3 regions of the Pseudomonas sp. GQ91 genome follow, and region 3 is predicted to be linked to each of the others. Evidence: predicted binding sites of a transcription regulator. Region 3 holds the regulator's gene; each other region holds the start of a gene.
The links. Region 3 encodes FliA, which starts transcription of late flagellar genes. Its sites were predicted from a motif close to CTAAAGTTTNNNNNNNNNNNGCCGNTAA; they were not measured.

Region 1: AC6CIA_RS00715 (methyl-accepting chemotaxis protein) is a predicted target of FliA. The motif match lies at 1,094-1,121, and genes of this name have one in related genera.
Region 2: motA (flagellar motor stator protein MotA) is a predicted target of FliA. The motif match lies at 1,088-1,115, and genes of this name have one in related genera.

Annotation. Positions count from the first base shown of each region.
Region 1 is NZ_JCAXED010000001.1:182,839-185,029, forward strand. Features, by position in the region: gene AC6CIA_RS00715 (methyl-accepting chemotaxis protein) at 1-1,035, opposite strand, end outside; gene AC6CIA_RS00720 (acyl-CoA dehydrogenase family protein) at 1,204-2,191, opposite strand, start outside.
Region 2 is NZ_JCAXED010000005.1:172,867-175,057, reverse strand. Features, by position in the region: gene AC6CIA_RS09375 (HDOD domain-containing protein) at 1-1,016, opposite strand, end outside; gene motA (flagellar motor stator protein MotA) at 1,183-2,034, shown strand; gene motB (flagellar motor protein MotB) at 2,038-2,191, shown strand, end outside.
Region 3 is NZ_JCAXED010000008.1:94,619-96,809, forward strand. Features, by position in the region: gene fleN (flagellar synthesis regulator FleN) at 62-895, shown strand; gene fliA (RNA polymerase sigma factor FliA) at 892-1,632, shown strand; gene AC6CIA_RS13805 (chemotaxis response regulator CheY) at 1,803-2,177, shown strand.

The DNA.
Region 1 (2,191 bases), on a different contig from region 3:
AATGTTGGTCTTCAGGGCTTTCATCCGCTGCACCAACTGACGGATGGCGTAGACCTGCAGCAGCACCAGCAACAAGACCATGGGGATTTGCAGCAAGCTCAGGGTTCCCAGCACATCATCGCGCTGGGCGGTGATCAGTGAGGTGGGCAGGGCGGTGGCCAGGAACCAGGGCGTGCCTTCAATGGGGCGCATGAAAAACGTGCTGGCTACGCCTTGATTATCGAATTCACTGCGTTGCAACGGTTGATCACGATGGGCCAGTCCGGCGCTGACCTGCGCGGCGAAAGCCGAGGTGGCCGTCAGTTCGCTGATGTTTTTCAACACCAGCGGGCCGCTGATCCGCGAGCTGTTGCTAATGATTTTGCCGTCACCCTCGACGATCAGCATCTGCCCGCCGATGTCGTTCTCTTTGCTGGCCACCAGGTCGTTGAAGAATCCCAGCGTCACATCAATGGTGGCGACGCCGTAAGGCACGCCATCGCGCGCAATGGCCATGGCGCAATTGGTGCGTGGCTGGGCGCTGGCGTCATCCTTGTAAGCCGCAGCCCAGGCACACTGGCCCGCGGGCGATTGCAGGCCGCCCTTGTACCAGGTCTGGTCGTAATAGTTGGGGGCCGCGTCGCTGTTCCAGAAAGTATTGACTATCAGCTTGCCCGAGGCATCGCGGTGCCAGAACGTACTGTGTTTATTTCGCCCCGGGGTGCGCTGGTCGGGCAGGGGCCAGATGCCGCCACCAAATACCTTCTGTTCGCCGTACTGATCCACCAGCCCCGGCAGGACCTTGTCGATGGCATCGCTGTCGAGCAGGGGGATGGTCTGGGTGATGCTACGTTGCTGAGACTGGACCTTGTTCAATTCGCCCTGAATCTGTTCGGCCACTTCGGCAATGCGGTTGAGGGCGACCTGTTCTTCGGTGTGACGCAACTTGGGGGCCACAAGTTGGCCGATGCCAACCACGGTCAAGATGAATAACAGCAGGACGAACAGTACGAGAAACAAGGTGTAGCGAGCTTGGATGGAGCGTAGTGAGGGCATGGGGCGGTCCTTGCGAAGCGTTTATTATCGACGCAGCTTTTTAAGAGCTTCGTAGAAAGTATCGGCTTGGGGGCAAGGAGCTTTAGGTACGATCGTGCAAGAAAAAAACGCGGGCCGAGCCAGGCATTGAATCGCGGACCTGTGCGCCCGCGATTCAATGGCAGTGGGTTAAATCTGATAGTGCTTCAGTTCCCTGGCGATCACCATCCGCTGAATCTCGCTGGTGCCTTCATAAATCTGGGTGATGCGCGCATCGCGGTAGTAGCGCTCAACCGGGTAATCCTCCAGGTAGCCGTACCCGCCATGGATCTGCATCGCTGAAGAACAGACTTTTTCAGCCATCTCGGAAGCGAACAGCTTGGCCTGGGAGGCTTCCGACAGGCAGGGTTTGCCGGCACTGCGCAGACGCGCGGCATGCAGGATCAGCAGGCGTGCGGCATTCAGGCGGGTCTGCATGTCGGCCAGCAGGTTGGCAACGCTTTGGTGCTCGATGATTGCCTTGTCAAATTGCACCCGGTCACGGGCATAGGCCAGCGCCGCTTCAAAGGCTGCGCGAGCGATACCCAGCGCCTGCGCGGCAATCCCGATGCGGCCACCTTCCAGATTGGACAAGGCGATCGCCAGGCCCTTGCCGCGTTCGCCCAACAGGTTGGCTTCGGGTACCGTGCATTGATTGAGGGTGACGGCGCAGGTGTCCGAGGCGCGGATGCCCATTTTGTGCTCCGTGCGGTCCACGGTGAAGCCCGGTGTGTCGGTCGGTACCAGGAAGGCGGAGAGACCTTTTTTACCCAGCTCTGGGTCGGTCACGGCAAACACAATTGCCAATTTGGCCCGCTTGCCATTGCTGACAAACTGCTTGGCGCCGTTGATCACCCACTGGCCGTCGCGCAGTTCAGCGCGGGTCCGCAGGTTATGGGCTTCGGAACCCGCCTGGGGTTCGGTCAGGCAAAAGCAACCGATGGCCTGGCCGCTGGCAAGTTCGGCCAGCCAGGTTTCTTTCTGCGTTTGTGTGCCGTAGTTGAGGAGTGGGCCGCAACCCACTGAATTATGGATACTCATCAATGCGCCCGTGGCGCCATCACCGGCGGAAATTTCTTCCACGGCCAGCGCGTAGGCCACATAGTCAACATAGGTGCCGCCCCATTCCTCCGGCACC
Region 2 (2,191 bases), on a different contig from region 3:
GCCGGTAGCAAGCCACGATGCACCCGTTGCTCGTCCCACGGCCAGATCAGCGCGAGTGCCGGGTGCCAGAGATCGGCCGCCAGTGTATGGCGGGCGCTGATCGCTGCCTGCTGGTGAACCTGTTGCTGGATTTCGGCCAGCGGTTGCTGCAAGTACAGCGCGGTCAGGTATTGCCAGCGCAGGGTGTGCAGGCATGACCAGGATTCCTGCGCCGCCAGGGCCATGCCGTTGGCCAGCAGCACGGTGTTGGCCGGCTGGTTCAGCCAGCGCCGCAGCGCCGGGTCATCATCCAGTTGTTGCTGCTGGTGCAGCGGCGTTTCCTCTCGGGCAATGCGCAGCGCCTTGACTAGCAGGCGTTGTTCGCCGAGCAACAATTGATAACCCTGAGAGACCCAGATCGGCAGGCGCCAGGCTTCGGTCAACCCCAGGCACAGTTCGAGCAAGCGCACGCCAAACAACTCTTGTTCGACCTGGTGTGCCGATTGGCCCTTGTGGACCACCCGCAATTCCCATTCTTCGAGCAGTTTCGGGTAGATCACCGCCATTGGCCACAGCGGCGAGAGAAACAGCAGGCTGCCCCAGTGGATGTCTTGCCACAGGCGCGCCAGGCGACTGGCAAACAGGCCGCTGGCTTGTTGCGAGGCATGCTGGCTGATCAGTTGAAGTTGGCGCAGCGCCACCGGAATCTCATTGAGCGGGACCGCTGGCAAGCGGGCCAGCAGTTCCTCGGTGCGTTTCAAGCCGAGGCGATTGATCGCCACTTCAAGGTTTTCTGCAGGTTCTGCCAGGCTGCCGTGTGTGTGGTTGTTGGCTTCACGCATGACGCTGAGCACCAGCGCCGGGCTGTCCTGCATCAGTTCTGCAATATCTCGCAACGAACGACGGCTGTCGGCGATGGCCTTGCACACCGCGTTATGGCTCGATTGCGGGACGGGCAGGTGAACCTCGTCCAGACGCTTTATCCAGCCGGCCAGGGTAGTGGGTTTTGAAGTTTGGACTGCCGTTTCGTTTGCCATGATTGGGGTGCGATCATCACTTGCGGTCAACACGCCCGGAGTGGGCCGAACTGGCTTTTCGCCTTAACGGGCTATAGTCTGGCGCAGTTTTGCCGATAAGTAGAAGAAGAGTTTTCAGATCTTCCGAATATGTCCATGAACCCGACGGCGCAAGTACTCATCCCCTATGGTTAAAATTATCGGCATCATCGTCGTTATCGCTAGCGTGCTCGGCGGGTACGTTCTGTCTCACGGCAAAATTGCCGCGCTGATCCAGCCTTTCGAAGTACTGATCATCGGCGGTGCTGCGCTGGGCGCATTCCTGCAAGCCAACCCCGGCTACACGACCCTGCATGTGTTCAAGAAGTCCTTGGCCATGTTTGGCTCGCGCTTTTCCCACACGTTCTACCTGGAAGTGCTGAGCCTGATCTACGAGATTCTCAACAAAAGCCGTCGTGAAGGCATGATGGCCATTGAAGGCGACATCGAAGACGCCGCGGCAAGCCCGATCTTCGCCAAGTACCCGGCCGTGCTCAAGGATGAGCGCATGACCGCCTATATCTGCGACTACTTGCGCATCATGTCCTCCGGCAACATGGCACCCCATGAGCTGGAAGGACTGTTCGACATGGAGTTGTTCAGTTTGAAGGAAGAGCTTGAGCACCCGTCCCACGCGGTAAACGGTATCGCAGACGGCATGCCCGGGTTTGGTATCGTCGCGGCGGTGCTCGGGATCGTGGTGACCATGGCGTCTCTGGGCGAGGGTGACCAGGCGGCCATCGGTATGCACGTGGGCGCGGCGCTGGTGGGGACCTTCTTCGGTATCCTGGCCGCCTACGGCTTTTTCGGTCCGCTGGCGACGTCCCTGGCCCACGACGCCAAGGAAGAACTGAACATTTATGAGTCCATCAAGGCTTCCCTGGTGGCCTCGGCTTCCGGCATGCCGCCGTCCCTGGCCGTGGAGTTCGGGCGCAAGGTTTTGTATCCGAGACACCGTCCGAGCTTTGTCGAGCTGGAACAAGCGGTTCGCGGTCGCTAAATCATGGAAAACAATCAGCCGATCATCATCAAGCGCGTCAAGCGCTTCGCGGGCGGGCATCACGGCGGCGCCTGGAAAATCGCCTTCGCTGACTTTGCGACGGCGATGATGGCGTTCTTTCTGGTGCTGTGGCTGATGTCCACGGCGACCCCGGAGC
Region 3 (2,191 bases):
AGCGGTTAGCGCGACCACCTTATGTAGCCTGCGTCTAAGCAAGACAAGGTAAAGAAAGCACATGGGCAGCATGCATCCCGTACAGGTGATCGCGGTGACCGGCGGCAAAGGTGGCGTCGGCAAGACTAACGTGTCAGTGAATTTGTCCCTGGCCCTGGCAGAGCTTGGCCGCCGCGTCATGCTGCTGGATGCCGACCTGGGGCTGGCGAACGTCGACGTTCTGCTGGGACTGACGCCCAAACATACCCTGGCTGATGTCATTGAGGGCCGCTGTGAGCTGCGCGATGTGCTGTTGCAGGGGCCTGGCGGGATTCGCATCGTACCGGCCGCCTCGGGCACCCAGAGCATGGTTCATCTGAGTCCGGCGCAGCATGCCGGCCTGATCCAGGCCTTCAGTGATATCGGCGACAATCTCGACGTACTGGTGATCGACACCGCCGCCGGGATCGGCGAGTCGGTGGTCAGCTTCGTGCGTGCAGCCCAGGAAGTGTTGCTGGTGGTGTGCGACGAGCCGACCTCGATCACCGACGCTTATGCACTGATCAAGCTGCTCAACCGTGACTACGGCATGAACCGTTTCCGGGTCTTGGCGAACATGGCCCAGAGCCCGCAAGAAGGGCGCAACCTGTTCGCCAAGTTGACCAAGGTCACGGATCGTTTCCTCGATGTCGCCTTACAATACGTCGGCGCAGTGCCCTATGACGAGTGTGTGCGCAAGGCTGTGCAAAAGCAGCGTGCAGTCTATGAAGCGTTCCCTCGTTCCAAATGCGCGTTGGCGTTCAAGGCTATCGCCCAGAAGGTCGATACCTGGCCACTGCCCGCCAATCCTCGGGGGCATCTGGAGTTTTTCGTCGAGCGATTGGTGCATCAGACGAGCGCAGGACCGGTGCTATGACATCAAGCGGCTACAACCTTTACAAGAATTCGGCACGTGACAGTCAGGGCGAGTTGATCGAGCGCTATGCGCCTCTGGTCAAGCGCATTGCCTATCACCTGCTGGCACGCCTGCCCGCCAGCGTCCAGGTCGAAGACCTGATCCAGGCGGGCATGATCGGCCTGCTCGAGGTGTCGACCAAGTACGACGCGAGCAAAGGCGCGAGTTTCGAGACGTATGCGGGGATTCGCATCCGTGGCGCAATGCTCGATGAAGTGCGTAAGGGGGATTGGGCGCCGCGTTCGGTACACCGCAATACTCGGATGGTGAGTGACGCAATTCGCTCAATTGAAGCAAAAACCGGTCGTGACGCTAAAGATCATGAAGTTGCGGCCGAACTCCAATTGAGTCTCGACGATTACTACGGGATTTTGAACGATACCTTGGGCAGCCGCTTGTTCAGTTTCGACGACCTGTTACAGGATGGCGAGCATGAAGGGCTGCACGAGGACGGCGCGAGTGGTCATCTCGAACCGTCGCGCGATCTGGAAGATGAGCGTTTCCAGAGTGCGTTGGCGGATGCAATCGCCAATCTGCCGGAGCGTGAGCGGCTGGTGTTGGCGCTGTACTACGACGAAGAGCTGAACCTCAAGGAAATCGGTGAGGTCCTGGGTGTCAGCGAATCGCGGGTCAGCCAATTGCACAGCCAATGCGCGGCCCGTTTGCGGGGGCGTTTGGGAGAGTGGCGCGCGCGCTGACAGGCAGTGTGGGGACACTGTGAACGTTACCGTCCGGGCGCTTGGCCTGGGCGGGAGCGGCCCGTGGTGCGACCCCTGCAGTCCTTTTTGTGTAATGCCTGTTGAATGATATGGCGCGGCCAGGTGCTGGACGCGTTTAAGACTGCTTGGAGGTCGAATTGGACAAGAACATGAAAATCCTCATCGTTGATGACTTCTCAACGATGCGGCGGATCATAAAAAACCTGTTGCGTGACCTTGGGTTCACTAACACGGTCGAGGCGGACGACGGTCTTACGGCGATTCCGATTCTCAACAGCGGCAGTATCGACTTTCTGGTAACCGACTGGAACATGCCAGGCATGACCGGTATCGAGTTGCTGCGCCATGTGCGCGCGGATGAAAAACTGCGTGGCCTCCCGGTGTTGATGGTGACCGCCGAAGCCAAGCGCGAACAGATCATCGAAGCCGCCCAGGCCGGGGTCAATGGTTACGTGGTCAAGCCATTCACAGCATTGGCCTTGAAAGAGAAGATCGAAAAGATCTTCGAACGTATCCACGGTTGATGCCGCCACGGGGG